Regions from separate parts of the Flavobacterium sp. FG19 genome, predicted to be linked through region 2. Evidence: riboswitches for the same ligand, from Rfam matches in the RefSeq annotation. Region 2 holds a riboswitch; the other holds the start of a gene.
What was found. Region 2 has a riboswitch for S-adenosylmethionine ahead of ACODST_RS00635 (homocysteine S-methyltransferase family protein). Riboswitches for the same ligand answer to the same signal wherever they lie in the genome.
Positions count from the first base shown of each region.

Region 1: another riboswitch for S-adenosylmethionine. It lies ahead of ACODST_RS26265 (redoxin domain-containing protein); the one in region 2 lies ahead of ACODST_RS00635 (homocysteine S-methyltransferase family protein).

Region 1 covers NZ_JBMDKA010000044.1:2,621-12,177, forward strand. The annotation lists gene ACODST_RS26240 (helix-turn-helix domain-containing protein) at 1-728, opposite strand, end outside; gene ACODST_RS26245 (oxidoreductase) at 818-1,696, opposite strand; gene ACODST_RS26250 (DoxX family protein) at 1,990-2,388, opposite strand; gene ACODST_RS26255 (NAD(P)H-dependent flavin oxidoreductase) at 2,567-3,652, shown strand; gene ACODST_RS26260 (hypothetical protein) at 3,661-4,215, shown strand; SAM riboswitch class I at 4,487-4,586, shown strand; gene ACODST_RS26265 (redoxin domain-containing protein) at 4,836-5,825, shown strand; gene ACODST_RS26270 (aminotransferase class V-fold PLP-dependent enzyme) at 5,906-7,378, shown strand; gene ACODST_RS26275 (cupin domain-containing protein) at 7,517-7,987, shown strand; gene metN (methionine ABC transporter ATP-binding protein MetN) at 8,266-9,297, shown strand; gene metI (methionine ABC transporter permease MetI) at 9,290-9,557, shown strand, end outside.
Region 2 covers NZ_JBMDKA010000001.1:147,727-157,283, reverse strand. The annotation lists gene ACODST_RS00660 (sulfate adenylyltransferase subunit 1) at 1-675, shown strand, start outside; gene ACODST_RS00655 (HEPN domain-containing protein) at 753-2,843, shown strand; gene cobA (uroporphyrinogen-III C-methyltransferase) at 2,836-3,609, shown strand; gene ACODST_RS00645 (precorrin-2 dehydrogenase/sirohydrochlorin ferrochelatase family protein) at 3,711-4,295, shown strand; gene ACODST_RS00640 (NAD(P)/FAD-dependent oxidoreductase) at 4,470-5,522, shown strand; SAM riboswitch class I at 5,834-5,951, shown strand; gene ACODST_RS00635 (homocysteine S-methyltransferase family protein) at 6,280-7,284, shown strand; gene metH (methionine synthase) at 7,966-9,557, shown strand, end outside.

The DNA of each region.
Region 1 (9,557 bases), on a different contig from region 2:
ACTTCCGAAGGCGTTTTCCCTCTTTCTTTAATTTGATAATAAGCTTCCTGTAGTCTTTTCTGGAGCAGCCAGCGGCTTGGTGAAATTTCAAAAATACGCTGAAAATCCCTTTTGAAAGTTGCCAGACTTCTTCCGGTTAAATAAGCAAAACGATCTAATTGTACGTTGAAATGGAAATTCTTTTTCATAAAGGCTTCCAGATCAATTTTTCCGGGTTCGTTAAAGTCAAACAGGATATCTTTTAATTCCGGATGGCACTGCAGTAAAATGGTAATCGCTTCGTTTACTTTTAAAGCCTGAAGTTCTTCGGTTATGAACTGATCTTCGTTGATGTACGGAATCAGCGAGTTCATAAAACTTTTTAATAACGGAACTTCTTTTAACTGAAAGACCGTTTCGGTTTCCGGGCTTTTGATCACATTTGTTTTCTGATTGTATTGTATAGAATAATCCCGAAGGGCTTCCTGGTTCAGATAAATAGAAATGGACTGAAAAGCGGTATTAGGATCGGGCTGTTTGATGAATTTGATAAGCTGATTTCTTTTGATAAACCGAAAATCACCCGGTTTAAAAACATATTCTTTACTACCGTTATTAAGGGTAAGCACTCCCGAAATCTGAAAACTCAAAACATGCTGGGCAGCAAACTGTTCGCCTTCCCTATTTTGTGTATAATAGCAGGAATAAGCAATAGGAGAGTTTTTCTGATTTATTTTAGAATCGTTCATATCACAAATTTATAAAAAATCAGGCGGTACCATATTTGAATACTGCCTGATTTTATTAATTGTTAGTTATCGGTTGATAATAAAAAGTTTTACTTTTTACGGGTATACCATTTTCCCATTGCCGAATCTAAAAAACTTTCAGAATCTTCATGATCTGTAGACAAACTCACGTCTAACCATTTTTCCATTTCTTCAGTTCGGGCCTGGTCAGCGTTTTGCAAAATTGCAATCGCCTCGCTTCCCAATACAAGATGCATTGGCGGATTAGGGTGCGAAGCCAGATCAACCATTACTTTGGCTGCTTTTTCGGGATCACCGACCGGAACAAAATTACCTCCTTTAAAGAAATCCGTACGTTGTTTTACCATTTCATAGCCTTCGATATCTTCAGCATACGTCATTGATGCTCCGGCCCAATCGGTTCTAAATCCTCCTGGTTCAACACTGGTCACTAAGATTCCGAGTGGAGCCACTTCTTTGGCTAAAGCTTCGGTGAATCCGCCCAGACCAAATTTCGCCGCCTGATACATAGTCAGACCCGGATTACCCACACGACCGCCTACAGAGCTGATTTGTAAAATACGCCCGGAACGCTGTTTGCGCATAAAAGGCAGAACGGCACGTGTAATTTCAATAGGAGCCAGTAAATTGGTTTCTAACTGACTGCGGACCTGCTCTGGCGTATAAGCCTCGGCAGCCCCTATGATTCCGAATCCGGCATTGTTTACCAGTACGTCAATTCTTCCAAAATGAGCGACAGCTTTATTTACTGCCTGATGAACTTCATCATAATTGTTAACATCTAATTGCAAAGGCAGGATCTGATCCTGAAATTTTTCTTTTAAATCAGCTAACTGATTAATGTCCCTTGCTGTTGCGGCTACTTTGTCACCGCTGTTTAATACTGCTTCAGTAAGATTACGTCCTAATCCACGGGAGCTTCCTGTGATAAACCATATTTTGTTCATGATACGTGTGTTTTTAAATTCATTACAAATTTACGTTGGGAGTGAAGATTGTTGCTTTGTTGAAAAGCTCAGATTTATTTGTTTAAAAGTTCAAGGTTGTAAAAGTGCAGAGCTGTTAAGGTTTTATTTATTAAAGAAAAAAATGAATCCCGTAAAGACGCAGACACGCTAAGTTTTTTCTTAGTCATATAAGGTTCAATGAAGATAAAACTTAATTTATGTTACTTATATGGCTTAATTTTCTTTGCGTCTTCGCGTCTTTGCGAGATTAAAATGTAAAGTATTAAGAAATCTTAATTTTGAGAAACTCTTACTGTATATGCTGCAGTATATAATCTTCTAAACATGATGTAAGTTACACTTACCATTACAAAAGCAATAATGGCATCTGTTGTCGCACCAAAGCCTAAAACAGCCAGTTTAGAAAAGAAAGCGAAGATGATGTCAAAAAATACTCCGGCAAATACCCATTCTTTTAATCGTAATAGTTTGTTAGGAATTAATAAGGTAATGACTCCGGAAATCTTCATAACACCCAGAATGTAGATAAAATGGGCCGGATACCCTAGTAATTGTGTAATCTCCCAAACCAGTTTGTTGGTTGTTAATTCAAAAAAACCGCTGGCACCAAACCATAAAGAAGTTAAAATAATTCCTGTCCAATAGATCATTTTTGTTGTTTTTGCATTCATGATTTTAAATTTTAAGTTGTTAAACAGGACAAAATTGCGACAGCGGCAGCCGATTTCACAGGAGAATTTTGGTCAAACGGACAAATCGAAATCTTAAACAGACAATCTGTAAGTCCAGGCGAATTTTATAACTTTACAAGATATCTTTTAGAAAAAATACATTTTAAATAAAAGCGAGATGTGGTACCATACAAAAGCAAAGGAACTGCTGGATATTGATTATCCCATTTTACAAGGCCCTTTTGGAGGAAATTTGTCGACGGTTGAACTGACGGCTGCGGTTTCTAATTTGGGCGGATTGGGCGGTTACGGTGCTTATACCAATAGCCCGCAGGAAATTTATGAAATTGATAAACAGCTTAAAGCCGCTACTGACAAACCGTATAATATTAATCTTTGGGTTTCCGATCATGATATACCGCAAGGCGGATTAAGTGATGAACAGTTTCAAAAAACAGCCGCCGTTTTTAAACCCTATTTTGATGAAGCGGGAATTCCGCTACCCGAAAAACCGGCACCTTTTCAATCCCGTTTTGAAAATCAGCTGGAGGTTATTTTAGACGTTCGTCCCAAGGTTTTTAGTTTTATGTTTGGTGTGCCGTCGGATGATGTTTTAGAGCAGTGCCGTCGATTGGGAATCGTAACTGTGGGAGCAGCTACTACTTTAGACGAAGCTCTTTTTCTCGATAGTAAAGGAGTAGATATGATCATAGCTTCGGGTTTTGAAGCCGGAGGACACCGCCCTTCTTTTTTAAAAGAGGCCGAATCTTCTGTAACCGGAACCTTCGTATTATTGCAGTTGATGCGTGAAAAAATTAAAGTGCCCATCATTGCCGCCGGAGGGATTGCGGATGGGAAAGGAATTGCAGCAGCTTTGACTTTAGGAGCCGGTGCTGTCCAGATTGGAACTGCTTTTTTAGCCGTAGAAGAATCAAACGCATTACCCATTCACAGAGAAATGCTGTTTTCGGATGCCTCAAAATATACAACACTTTCCCGTGCTTATACCGGAAGACTTGGTCGTAGTATAAGCAGCCGGGTTGCAAAAGAGATGACAGGGAAGGAGCAGGATATACTGCCTTTTCCATTGCAGACCACTTTTATAGCACCATTGCGAAAAGCGGCAATTGAGCAGCAGAAATGGGATATGGTATTATTTTGGGGCGGACAGATTTCACCACTTTTAAAACATACCAAAGCCAAAGATCTTATGCTGTCTTTGATTGAAGAAACAACGGCTTATTTTGATAGTTTTAAATTATAATTTTTTTAATGAAGCTAAAGAAGAATATTAAAATTAAATCAGCAAAAATAGCAAAGGAGAAAAAACATTCTTTGATTAAATGCAGTTTTAGTGTGCCGGAACCAGATAGTTTTTTAAAACGAAAGAAGTTTTTTTTCAAAAAAGACGGAATCCAAACAGAGTATATTCTGCTTATTCTATCTTCTCAAAATGAAGGATATAAAAAATATCTGGGCACATCATTGTATGAAAATGCATTTGATAAAAATAGCAGACTGCTTAAGGAATGTATTTTTGTTCAGAATAAGAAAGTAAAGTACAAAGAATATTTCGTTGTTCTGACGAAAGAGCATTTTATAAAAAACGAAAAGATATTTTATGAACTGTTTTCATTGTTTAATTTTCTGTTAATAGCAGAATTAAAAGAAAAACTTTCTAAAGACGATCTGTTAAAGAGGATCAACAGATTCAGTCTTTATGGGATTTTTAATTTTAAAAGATGGTCTGCTGTCTCAAACGATCAGCTCTTTTTTGATGCAGATCATTATTCGGGTTCACTAAGAAATGTTTTAGAAAACCATTAAATTGTAACTCATTTCAAAGATCAGAAATGAGTTTTTTTATCTTTTCATGAAACCGGAAGTACTTTTTATTGCTTTTCAATAGGTAAAAGGCTTCTGTTTTCGTTGTAAGTAAAAAAATATACAACTTAAAAGTTTTTTTAAAGTACTGTAAATAAGGTTTTTGTGTTTTTAAAAGTTTCAACTATCGCTAAATTTTAAAAAAAAACAGACCTAAATACTACTAATTCGGTAGAATTAATATATATTTGCAGTACAGAAAAATTCTGAATGATACTTATCCAGAAAGACTAAGGGATTAGGCCCGTTGAAGTCTTAGCAACCTGTTGCCGAATAAGGTGCTAAATCCTTCCGTTACGACGGACAGATAAGAAAGGTTTTCTCAAATCTGAATAAGCTCATTATTGTTAAAATATTTATTTTTTTTTTAAATGAAAACCAGACTCCATTTTTTACAGAGCAGTTATGAATTCATGAATTCCATTTTTGAAGAAAACAGTCTTGCTTTTTTCCGAATGCCAGGACTGTAATTCCTAAACTCTTCTTTTTTTTAACACGAATTATTACCGGCCTTTTTTACAGGCCAGGGGACTCTTTTGCTTAATCTTAAAAATTACTATAATATGAAAAAAATACTAGCAGCAGCTGTTTTGTTTCTGGCAGCATTACCAACTCAGGCACAGGTGAATACTTTACAGTTAAAAGGAACTGTTGTCGATACAACGGCAGAATATGTTTATCTGCAGAAATTCCACAACAAAATGTTTACGACTATTGATTCTGTAAAGGTTAAAGACGGAAATTTTAGTTTTAAAACCAAAGTCGTAACACCGGAATTGTATGGTTTAAGTGTCAATACCCAGGGGTATCCCTTGTATATTTTCCTGGAAAAAGACCCAATTACCGTAAAACTAAGTCCGAAGAAATATTACAGTACCTCTGTAGTTGAGGGATCGGTTTCGCAGGATTTGTTTGAAGCTTATAAAAAAGCAAAAGATCCGGAGATCAGTAAGTTTATAACGGAGCATCCAAAATCGATAGTTTCAGCTTATGTGTTATACCGAAACTGGTCTTACAGATTGTCGCCTGAACAAATCACCCAGAATATTGCTTTGCTGGACAAAAGCCTTCAAAGCACGACTTATGTCAAAGAATTAAAGGAACTGGTTACCGTTTTAGACGGACTTTCGGTTGGTAAAAAAGCCCCTGATTTTACCGCCAATGATCCGGATGGAAAACCAGTTCGCTTTTATGAAAACCTAAAAGGATATACGCTGGTCGATTTCTGGGCTTCATGGTGCGGACCGTGCCGAAGAGAAAATCCAAATATCGTGGCCGCCTATAAAGAATACCACGATAAAGGATTCAATATTATAGGAATCTCTCTGGACAAAAAGAAAGAAAACTGGATTAAAGGTATTCAGGACGATCAGCTGAACTGGCTGCAGGTTTCGGATTTACTTTTCTGGAACAGTGCAATTGCTAAACTATACGGGGTAAGAGCTATTCCGGGGAATTATTTAGTAGATCCAAAAGGGATTATCGTTGCCAAAAACCTGCACGGAGAAGAATTACAGACTACTTTAAAAGCACTTTTAAATAAACTGCCTTAATTAATTTCGGGAGATGAGATAAGCGGAACCCGAATTTCAAAACAACAAAGAATACATTAGTTAATTAAAATGATAAGGAAATGAATGCTATTGAGCCCACCACAAAAACAGCTGAACCGGAATGTTACTTTTCTAAGTTCAGGGAAAATACAGTAGGAACAGACCACACTTTTGAATCGGTTTACGGAGAACAAAATCTGGTATATGCCGACTGGGTTGCCAGCGGAAGATTATACGCACCAATTGAGGATATTATGCTTCATAAAATGGGACCTATGATCGCCAATACACATTCACTTTCAAGTCAGACAGGAAAAACGTCGACTTATGCTTATCAATACGCCAGAGAAATTATTAAAAAGTCGGTTAATGCCAGTGAATCCGATGTTTTGGTCACTACAGGAACCGGAATGACAGCGGCTTTATCAAAGCTGCAGCGTATTATGGGATTGAGAACCCGGTCTGATGAAGACAGACCTGTGGTTTTTATAACTCATATGGAACATCATTCCAATCAGGTTTCCTGGTATGAAACCAATGCCGAAGTCGTGATTCTGCCTCCGGATGAAAATAATTTAGTAGATCCGAAAGCACTTTTAAAAGCAATTGAACAATATGCCGACAGGAGCCTGAAAATAGGTTCATTTACAGCCTGTTCGAATGTCACCGGAATTATAACGCCTTATTATGAACTGGCCAGGATAATGCATCAAAACGGCGGACTTTGTTTTGTTGATTTTGCGGCTTCGGCACCGTATGTCAAAATCGATATGCATCCTGAAAATCAGGAAGAGCAGTTAGATGCCATTTTCTTTTCGCCTCATAAATTCCTCGGCGGACCGGGAACCTGCGGTGTTCTGGTTTTTAATGAAAAATTATACCAGTCCGATTTTCCGGATAATCCGGGCGGAGGAAATGTAAAATGGACCAACCCTTTAGGAAAATATTGTTACAGCGATGTGATTGAAGTTCGCGAGGACGGCGGAACTCCTGGTTTTTTACAGGTAATAAGAGCAGCTTTGGCCTTAGAGCTTAAAGAACAGATGGGAGTAGATAATATCAAAATAAGAGAAAAAGAACTGTTGAATCTTTGTTTCTCAAGGCTTCAGAAGATACAAGGATTGTCTGTTCTGGGAGATTTAACAGCAGAAAGAATTGGCTGTGTTTCTTTTGTAATAGAAGATATCCATTATAATTTAATCGTCAGGCTTTTAAATGACCGTTTTGGAATTCAGGTTCGCGGAGGCTGGTCGTGTGCCAGTACTTATGCCCATTATCTGTTTAATATCAACGAAAAGAAATCGGCAGAAATTACAAACGAATTATTAGAGCGCAATCAGGCCAACAAACCAGGCTGGGTTCGTTTGTCACTGCATCCCATAATGAGTAATGAAGAGCTTTTTTATATCTGTGATTCGATTCAGAAAGTGGCTTTACATTATAAAAAATGGCAGAAGGATTATGAATACAATCCGGTTTCAAATGAATTTGAAAAACCTGAAATAAAGGATACTATCGCAAATGAAGTAAAAGAGTGGTTTAAACTGGATTAAGATAGGGAGACATACTCAGAACATTAAAATTGAAACGGATTCACAAGTTTTATACAAGATCCTCTTATGTAATTATTTCTTATGCAGAAATGATCAATGAGAATGCGTCCAATTGACAATAAATAAAATGAATACAATATGAAAACAATACCAAGAAGGGTAGTAACGGGGTTACGAAACGGAAAATCAATTATAGAAAGCGACGGGATAGTGACCAATGTTTCAGAACATTTTCCGGGACTGATTATTTCGGATATCTGGTCAACAAACAGCAGTCCGGCAAAACTGGAAGAAAATGTGATTGAAAATACGGCCTTTCCTAATACCCCCAAAAACGGGAGTTACTTTCGTTATGTACAAATTCCGCCTGATAAGGATTTAGGGATTGAAACTGTTGAAGGCCAGCTTCATCCGTTGATGCATCAAACCGATACTTTAGATTACATCGTCATTTTGTCAGGTGAAATTTACCTGATCACAGAACAGGATGAAACTCTCTTAAAGGCTGGTGATATTGCTATTCAGAGAGCGGTAAATCATGCCTGGAGCAACTGGTCTGATTCTCCCTGTATTCAGCTGGCAGTTTTACTCGATGCTAAAACGAGCTGACACGTTTAAGGAATCGTTATAGTAATCTATTATTTTGATAGGCTAATAAAAGTTTTGTGTTTTTTGCATAAAAATTAAATTTATCTGCTTAAATTTGCAATCGCAATGAGAAACAAGAACCAGAATTTGAATTATTATTACAGCAGCAGCATAATGTGCTGTGTTACTGCTATGGAATTCACTGATCTGGCTTAGATATAAAATAATAGACTTTATTTCAAAAAGCCTTTCATGAAGATTTGAAGGGCTTTTTTGTTTTTAAAACTGAATTTGAACAAATGATTGAATTAAAAAATGTAACCAAAACGTTTCATCAGAAAAAAAGAGTGGTTACGGCTTTATCGGATGTTTCGCTGACGGTTCCGCCGGGGAAAATTTTTGGTGTAATAGGGACTTCAGGAGCCGGAAAAAGTACCCTGATCCGATGTGTGAATCTTCTCGAAAGACCTTCATCAGGTGAAGTTATTGTAGATGGCAAAGCTCTGATGCAGCTGTCGGGTGCAGAACTGGCGATTGAAAGAAGACAGATTGGAATGATTTTCCAGCATTTTAACCTGCTTTCGTCCAGAACGGTTTTTGATAATGTCGCTTTTCCGCTTGAATTAACAGGAACTCCAAAAAACGAAATCAAAACACGTGTTTTAGAATTACTGCAATTAGTGGGGCTGGCTGAAAAAGCAAATGATTATCCGGCAAGCCTTTCTGGCGGACAGAAACAAAGGGTAGCCATTGCCAGAACACTGGCTAATAATCCTAAGGTTTTATTGTGCGATGAAGCCACAAGTGCACTTGATCCGGCTACAACCCGTTCTATCCTTAATTTACTGAAAGACATTAACCGCCGTTTAAATATCACAATCTTATTGATTACGCATCAGATGGAAGTCGTAAAATCAATTTGTGATGAGGTTGCGGTAATCAGTCACGGAAAATTAATAGAACAGGGAAGTGTGGGCGAAATTTTTGCCGATCCTAAACATGAACTCACAAAAGAATTTATTGCATCATCACTGCATCTTGAAATTCCTGCTGTTTATCAGGAGAAATTGCAGAAAGAAGATAATGGAAGCTTAAATCCGTTATTAAAGCTGGAAATGACCGGAAAATCGGTAAACGAACCTGTTATTTCGGAGGTATCAAGACTGTTTGATACGAATTTCAAAATTGTAAGTGCACAGATGGATCAGGCGGGAGATGTGAATTTTGGCGTCATGCTGATCGAACTATCAGGGAAACGCGAAAATTACGGAGCTGCGGTTCAATATTTTATTTCAAAACATATTAAAACAGAAATTATAGGTTATGTCTGATTCATTAATAGATTTATTACTAAAAGGCACCTGGGAAACTATTGTAATGACCTTTGTGTCGGGCTTTTTTGGTTTCCTGATTGGACTTCCGACAGGAGTCTTGCTTTTCCTTACCCGAAAAAATCAAATACTCGAACATCCGGTGGTAAACAAAGTACTGTCAGTTCTGGTAAACGTTTTTCGTTCTATTCCGTTTATCATTTTAATCGTCTGGATGATTCCGTTTACCCGTGGCATTGCAGGAACCATAATTGGAGTAA
Region 2 (9,557 bases):
AAATCAGAGAATATGCCTTGGTACGAAGGACAAACTGTTTTAGAACATTTAGAAGGATTACATTCTCATGATGTTTACGAAGCAGGAAAAGCACGTTTCCCAGTTCAGACAGTTATTCGTCCGAAAACAGACGAATACCATGATTTTAGAGGATACGCAGGAAAATTATACGGAAACTCCATTAAAGTTGGAGATGCTGTAACGGTTCTTCCTTCTTTAACAGAATCAACAGTTACTAAAATTCACTTTTTCGATAAAACATTTGATGAGGCTACTGCAGGTTCTTCAATCACAATCGAATTAGAAAATGATATCAATGTAACGAGAGGTGATATGATTGTAAAATCAAGCGAACTTCCAAAAATTGAGAAAGACATCACAACCACAGTTTGCTGGATGGACAGTAAAAAACTGGTTGCAGGAACTAAATATTTGGTACAACACAATACCAACAGAGTTTTAGCAAAAGTAGAAAGCATCAAAAATACAATTGCTACAGATTACTCTGGAACGACAGAAGCTTCACAATTAGCCATCAACGAAATTGGAGAAGTAACAATCAAATTAAGCAAACCGTTATATTTTGATTCATACAACGAAAACAAATCAAACGGAGCTTTCATCTTAATTGATACAGCAACTAACACAACAGCAGGAGTAGGTTTCATTAGATAGTTTGTAGTTTTTAGTTGATAGTTCTGCTGTCAACAACCAACTATAAACAATCAACAACTAACTACAAACTAAGAGAAATGGAAAGTTTTAGAACAGAAATAGAAAATCCGGTAGTTCAGAAGGAGATTATCGAATTAGAAAAAAAGATTCACTTATTCCGCGGAGGAAAAATTGATGATGAGCGTTTTCGTAGCCTTCGTTTAGCGCGTGGAATCTACGGTCAGCGTCAGGAAGGCGTTCAGATGATTCGTATCAAATTGCCTTATGGAAAAGTAACCAGTGAGCAATTAGTGCGTATTACACAAGTTTCAGACAAATATTCCACAGGACGTTTGCACATTACAACACGTCAGGATATTCAGATTCACTACGTAAGTTTAGACAGAACTCCTGAGCTTTGGGCAGATTTGGCTAAAGACGATATCACACTTCGTGAAGCTTGTGGAAATACAGTTAGAAATATCACAGGAAGCGAATTGGCTGGAGTTGACGTAAACGAACCATTTGATGTTTCGCCTTATGCACACGGACTTTTCCAATATTTGTTAAGAAACCCAATCTGTCAGGAAATGGGACGTAAATTCAAAATTTCGTTCTCATCTTCAGATGAAGATACGGCTTTGAGTTATTTGCATGATTTAGGATTTATTCCGAAAATTAAAGACGGACAAAAAGGTTTCAAAATCATGTTTGGTGGAGGTTTAGGATCTCAGCCTGCACATGCTGAATTACTTTCAGAGTTTGTTCCCGTAAACGAAATCATTCCAACAGCAGAAGGAATCATTCGTATTTTCGACAGATACGGAGAACGTGCCAAAAGAATGAAAGCGCGTATGAAATTCTTAATCAAAGAAATGGGAAGAGATGTTTTCCTTGATTTGGTTGAAAAAGAGAAAAAAGCCATCGCTTTCGAAACTTACGAAATAGATACAACCGCTTTCGACGGACCAATTACAGAACCGTTATTAGAAGTTCCGCAAGTTACAATTGAAGATACAGAAGCGTATGAAGCGTGGAGAAAATCGAATGTAATCAAACAGAAACAAGACGGTTATTATGCTATCGGAATCAAAGTTTTATTAGGGGATTTTTATACTGATAAAGCGAGATTATTAGCCGATTTAATCAAGAATTACGGAGCAAATGAATTGCGTTTTTCATTGCGTCAAAATATTGTAATACGTCACATAAAAGAGGAGAATCTTCCTTTCTTTTATCAAGAATTAGCCAAACTTGACTTTGTTCAATTAGGATATAATTCAGTTGGAGATATTACGGCATGTCCGGGTACTGATACTTGCAACTTGGGGATTGCAAGTAGTACCGGTATTGCAGAAGAATTAGAAAGAGTTTTAACGGCAGAATATCCTCAGTATTTAAACAACCGAGAAATCGAAATTAAGATTTCGGGCTGTATGAATGCCTGCGGACAACACAATATGTCTGCAATTGGATTTCAGGGAATGTCTATCAACTCAGGAAAACTAGTAGCTCCGGCTTTGCAAGTTTTATTGGGTGGAGGAAGATTAGGAAACGGAGCAGGACGTTTTGCTGATAAAGTAATTAAAATTCCAAGCCGCAGAGGTCCAGATGCATTGCGTACAATCTTAAATGATTTTGATGCAAATGCAAACGGAGAGAAATTCCTAAACTATTACGACTTAAAAGGAGAGAAATATTTCTACGAAATCTTAAAACCTTTCGCAGATGTAACCAATTTAACAGAAGCGGATTTTGTGGATTGGGGTAACGCAGACAACTACGTAAAAGCAGTTGGAGTTGGAGAATGTGCTGGAGTAGTGATTGATTTAGTAGCGACATTGTTGTTTGAAGCTAAAGAGAAATTAATCCTAGCTCAGGAATCTTTCGACGAGAAAAAATGGTCAGATGCCATTTATCATGCTTACGCAGGATTTGTAAACGGTGCAAAAGCATTGTTATTAGCAGAAAACCAAAAAACAAACCACCACGCAGGAATCGTGGATTTGTTTGACACTGTTTTTATCGAAACTAGTAAAATTGAATTGAATTCAACTTTTAAAGATTTGGTTTACCAAATCAATCAAAAAGAACCATCTGAAGCTTTCGCTAAAGATTACATTGCTCAGGCAGTAGTTTTCTTTGATAAAATCGAAACATTTAGAGCACAGGAATTAGCAAATGCATAATATAAAACCCAAAATAACTTTAGTCGGTGCAGGTCCGGGCGATCCCGATTTACTGACGCTGAAAGCTGTAAAAGCATTGGCTGAAGCAAATGTGGTTTTGTACGACGCTTTAGCCAACGAAGAAATTCTGGATTATGGGCCTAAAAATGCCATTAGAATTTTTGTTGGAAAAAGAATCGGAAATCATGCTTACACGCAGGATCAAATCAATCAGCTGATTGTAGATAATGCACTGACCTACGGAAACGTGGTGAGATTAAAAGGCGGAGATCCTTTTATTTTTGGAAGAGGCGGAGAAGAAGTTGATTTTGCAGAAAGTTTCGGAATAGAAACAATCGTAGTTCCGGGAATTTCATCAGTAGTTGCAGTTCCGGCAAGTCAGGGAATTTCGATCACAAAAAGAGGAGTTTCAGAAAGCTTTTGGGTAATTACAGGAACAACGTCTGACAGAAAATTATCTTCGGATATTGCTTTATCAGCCAAATCTTCTGCAACAGTTGTAATTTTAATGGGAATGCACAAATTGCCTCAAATCATCGATTTGTTTCAAAAAGAAGATAAAGGAAATTTGCCCGTTGCAATTATTCAAAATGGAACAACAGCAGAAGAAAAAGTTGGAGTTGGAACGGTTGATTCGATTTTAAATATTGTAAAAGAAAAAGAATTAGGTTCGCCGGCAATTATTGTTTTAGGCGAAGTTGTCCGCGAAAGCAACAAACTAAAAGGATTTTATGAAGAATTTCTATCAAAAGAAGTTTCAAGATAATAAAACATAGCCCGAGGTTTCAACCTCGGGAACGCATGGATATTTAATTCAAAAATGCATCAAAAAATCATCTAATTTTGTTTAGATGAAATTAAATTAAAATGGAACAAAACGAATTATATCCAATATTTCTAAAGCTTCACAATTTAAATGTCTTGATTGTAGGCGGAGGAAATGTAGGTCTGGAAAAGCTTTCTTTCTTGCTAAAGTCAAGTCCGAATGCAAATGTAGAGGTAGTGGCAAAAGAATTTCATTTAGAAATAAAAGTTCTTGCAGAAAAGCATCCTTCGATAACATTGACGAGGTCGAAGTTTAAAAAGAAAATGCTCAAAAAGCGCCACATGGTAATTGCGTGTACAGACGATTTGAAAGTCAATAAAAAGGTTTACGATTTAGCCAGAAAACGTTATCTGATTTGCAATATCGCCGATACACCAGATTTATGCGATTATTATCTGGGCGGAATTGTAACAAAAGGAAATGTAAAAATTGCCATTTCAACAAACGGTAAATCGCCAACAACAGCCAAAAGGCTTCGAGAGTTTTTCGAAGAAGTAATTCCCGAAGATATCAATCAAATGGTTGAGAATCTGAATGAATACCGAAAAACTCTAAAAGGCAATTTTGAAGAAAAGGTTAAAAGAATGAACGAGATTACCTCGTCATTAAAAAATAAAGAATCGTAAAAGTTCCGAAGGAACGTTTCATTTTGTAGCGTCGGGTTTTAACCCGATGAACGATGAGATTAAAAAATAAAGAGTAAAAAGGTTTCGGAAAGAAATTAATGATAAAAATCATTGAAAGTACAAGGATTTATTCGTTTCTTTGCGTTATTAAGAATGATTATAAACAACAACATAATGATTAAAACAGATATACTTATAATTGGAGCAGGCCCAACAGGTTTATTTGCCGTATTCGAGGCAGGATTGTTAAAATTAAAATGCCACATTTTAGATGCGCTTCCACAACCAGGAGGACAACTATCAGAGTTATATCCAAAAAAACCAATCTATGATATTCCTGGATTCCCAGAAGTATTAGCCGGAGACTTAGTTGACGGATTAATGGAGCAAATCAAACAATTTGAGCCAGGATTTACTTTAGGAGAACGTGCTGAAACAGTTGAAAAGCAAGAAGACGGAACATTCATTGTAACATCAAACAAAGGAACTAAATTCCACGCGCCAGTTATCGCAATCGCTGGAGGTTTAGGAAGTTTCGAGCCTCGTAAACCACTTATCGAAGATATCGAGTTTTATGAAGATAAAGGAGTAAAATACTTCATCAAAAATCCTGAGAAATTCAGAGACAAAAGAGTTGTAATTGCAGGAGGAGGAGATTCAGCATTAGACTGGTCGATTTTCTTAGCAAACGTAGCTTCAGAAGTAACTTTAATTCACAGAAGAAACGAATTCAGAGGAGCTCTTGATTCAGTAGAAAAAGTACAGGAATTAAAATCAGCAGGGAAAATCAAATTGATCACGCCAGCTGAGGTTATTGGAATCAACGGAGCAGAGCACGTAGAGTCATTAGACATCGAAGAAAACGGAGCACACCGTAAAATCGATTGCGACTATTTCATCCCGCTTTTCGGATTAACACCAAAATTAGGCCCAATTGGCGACTGGGGATTAGAAATCGAGAAAAATGCTATTAAAGTAAACAATGCATTAGATTACCAAACTAACATTCCGGGAATCTTCGCCATTGGAGACGTAAACACATACCCAGGAAAATTAAAGTTAATCCTTTGCGGATTCCACGAAGCAACTTTAATGTGTCAGGCTGCTTATTCAATCATCAACCCAGGTAAAAAATATGTATTGAAATATACAACAGTATCTGGAGTAGACGGTTTCGACGGAACTCGTAAAGAAGCACCAAAAGCGGTTGTGAAGGCGATTGTTTAAGTTGCTGAGATTCTAAGTTTCTAAGATACTAAGATTTTTATATAGAAAGCTCAAACTTTTAGTTTGGGCTTTATTTTTTAGCAAAGTATATAAAACATAGCCAGTGGTTTCAACCACTGGAACACAACGAATAGACGTAACGCATAATCACAATACGTTCCCCGTGGTTAAAACCACGGGCTATGTTCGAAAAAAGGAGCCAATTTTAAAACTTAGAATCTTAGCAACTTAGAACCTTAGAAGCTTGAAGAAAAAACATTTGCAAATCGAAACCCTATTTCATACCTTTGCACTGTTCTTAAAATTATTGTTCGTTATCACGAAAGGCGGAGGGATAGACCCGATGAAACCTTAGCAACCCTTTACCATAAAGAAGGTGCTAAATTCTACTTTTATACGACATTTTCCAGTATTCAAGATAGATAACACAAATACATTACAAGTATTTCTCAAAACTTTTCCAGACAACATACAATATTTACCGAAGCAATTCAGTAAGGAGCGAATCATTGGCGCATTTTTGCAGTCAATAGTTCCCGCTTTCGCCTATATCTCTCCATTTCATTGCGAGGATGCCGGCTCAATCGGGGCTAATGAGCCAGCAATAGTGAGTTTTTGGAATCAAAGTGAAAAAATATAGAAGGCTAAATCCGACAGGTTTTCAATCCAGAGGTTTCGGGACTGTTAGGTTTAAATAGAGCCTTAAAAATTAAAAATAAAAAAACTTGGCGCCTTAGCGTCTTAGTGGCAAAACAACATGGCAATTACGATAAAAGAAGCAATAAAAAAAAATATCCTAATCCTTGACGGCGCAATGGGAACAATGTTGCAACGCTATAATTTCTCAGAAGAAGATTTCAGAGGAGAGCGTTTCAAAGATTTCCCGCATCCGTTAAAAGGAAACAACGATTTACTATCCCTAACACAACCCGGCGCCATCCGCGATGTACATGCCGCTTATTTTGAGGCAGGCGCTGACATCGTAGAAACCAACACTTTCTCCGGAACGACAATCGGTATGGCCGATTATCACATGGAAGATTTGGTTTACGAGTTAAACTACGAATCGGCAAAACTTGCACGCGAGGTTGCTGATGAGTTTACCGCAAAAAATCCCGAAAAACCACGTTTTGTTGCCGGTTCAATCGGACCAACAAACCGTACAGCAAGTATGTCGCCAGACGTAAACGATCCGGGTTACAGAGCTGTAACGTTCGACGATTTAAGAATTGCGTACAAAGAACAAGTAGAAGCGTTAATGGATGGAGGTTGTGATTTACTTTTGGTAGAAACGATTTTCGATACCTTAAATGCAAAAGCAGCGCTTTTTGCAATTGAAGAAGTAAAAGAAGAGCGTAATCTGGATATTCCAATCATGGTTTCAGGAACGATTACAGATGCTTCAGGAAGAACACTTTCTGGGCAGACAGTTGAAGCTTTCTTGATTTCAGTTTCACATATTCCTTTGTTAAGCGTAGGATTCAATTGTGCCCTTGGAGCCGATTTGCTAAAACCATATTTAAAAACATTAGCACATAACACAAGCTTCAATGTTTCGGCGCATCCAAACGCAGGATTGCCAAACGCTTTCGGACAATATGATGAAACACCAGAGCAGACACAAGCATTCATTAAAGAATATTTAGAAGATAATTTAATCAATATCATCGGTGGTTGTTGCGGAACAACTCCAGATCATATTCGATTAATGGCTGAGGTTGCGAAGGATTATAAACCGAGAGTGGCGCCGGTATTTGCATAAATGTTTCCTGCAAGGTTTTTAAAACCTTGTAGATTTAAATAGATACAGATGTTTAAAGATTAGCAATTTCAAAAGTGGCTGTAGAACATATTGTTTATTCAGAAAACGGAGAAGTTTTTAAAGCTTTTTTAAATTCACACTGGTATGATACAGTGAGTCCATATTTATTTTGTGTGTCCGAATTAAAAAGTATTAAAAGGAAGATTGACAATAACGAAAAATTCAACATAGAAAGTAATGGCAAAATTTACCCTATTACGACAAATTTAGAATTTAAGACATGGATAGAGAAGGTGTTTTATGGAGGATTCGAGAAACATGTTTTTATGGATTAAAGTAAATTGACAAACTAGAATGTTTTGCAGAGAATAGTGTTCCGTAGGAACAATATATTGGTAGCAACGAAAAAATTGATTTCGAAATGATAATTGAAATCATTAATAATAAAAATGTTGTTTTGGAACCGAGTCTGCGTGAGGGATAGAAGTGAAAAGCCCGCAGTCTCGTCTTTTGACGAGACGAGGACTTGTAACGGATAGCCCGGTTCGCCGCGGCGAAACACGCCCAAATTAAAATTGAAATCATAAATACCTACAAGGTTGTAAAAACCTTGCAGGATAGAAATAAGAATAAAAAAACTCAGAATCTAAGCATCTTAGGATCTCAGTAACTTTAAAAAAAATGGCAGAAAAAAGAAGAGACCTTGTATTATCAGGATTAGAACCGTTGATTATTACGCCGGAAAGTGTTTTCGTAAATGTTGGAGAGCGTACAAACGTAACAGGTTCAAGAAAATTCTTGAGACTAATCAAGGAAGAGAAATATGACGAGGCACTTGATATTGCAAGACAACAGGTAGAAGGAGGAGCACAGATCATCGATATTAATATGGATGAAGGAATGCTTGACGGTGTTACGGCAATGACTAAATTTTTGAATTTAATTGCCGCAGAACCAGACATTTCGAGAGTGCCGATTATGATCGACAGTTCGAAATGGGAAATCATTGAAGCGGGTCTAAAAGTAGTACAAGGAAAAAGCGTTGTAAACTCGATTTCGTTAAAAGAAGGAGAAGAAGCCTTTATTCACCATGCTAAATTAATCAAACGTTACGGCGCGGCGGCGATTGTAATGGCTTTCGACGAAGTAGGTCAGGCTGATAATTACGATCGTAGAGTGGAAATTTGTGCGCGTTCGTATGATATTTTGGTGAACAAAGTTGGGTTTCCTCCGCAGGATATCATTTTCGATTTAAATATTTTCCCAGTTGCAACGGGAATGGAAGAGCATAGATTGAACGCATTGGATTTCTTTAGAGGAACAAAATGGGTTCGTGAAAATTTGCCACATGCACATATAAGCGGTGGTGTAAGTAACGTTTCGTTCTCTTTTAGAGGAAATGATACCGTTCGTGAAGCGATGCACTCTGTGTTTTTATATCACGCAATTAAAGAAGGAATGACAATGGGAATCGTAAACCCAGAAATGTTGACGATTTACGATGATATTCCGAAAGACTTATTAGAATACGTTGAAGACGTAATTTTAGATAGACGTGATGATGCAACCGAAAGACTTTTGGATTTTGCCGAAAGCATAAAAGGCGAAGCAAAAAGCGACGAAAAAGCTGTTCAGGAATGGCGTTTAGGAACTGTTCAGGAGCGTATTACGCATTCGTTGGTAAAAGGTGTTGATACTTTTATTGAAGATGATGTTGAAGAAGCGCGTTTGGCAGCAACAAAACCAATCGAAGTTATCGAAATCAACTTAATGGCGGGAATGAATGTGGTTGGAGATTTGTTCGGAAGCGGAAAAATGTTCTTGCCTCAGGTAGTAAAATCGGCTCGTGTAATGAAAAAAGCCGTGGCTTATTTATTGCCTTTTATTGAAGCCAGCAAACAAGCCGGAGACAAACAAGGAAACGGAAAAATCCTGATGGCAACTGTAAAAGGTGACGTTCACGATATTGGTAAAAACATCGTTTCGGTAGTTTTGGCTTGTAACAATTACGAGATTGTAGATCTTGGTGTAATGGTTGCTCCTGAGAAAATTATTGCAGCGGCGATTGAACATGAAGTTGACATCATCGGCTTAAGCGGACTGATTACGCCTTCGCTTGACGAAATGGTGTATCTGGCCAAAGAATTAGACAAACAAGATATTAAAATTCCAATTATGATTGGTGGAGCAACAACTTCACGTGCACATACAGCCGTGAAAATTGCGCCTCAGTACAGAGAAACCGTAATTCACGTAAACGATGCTTCGAGAGC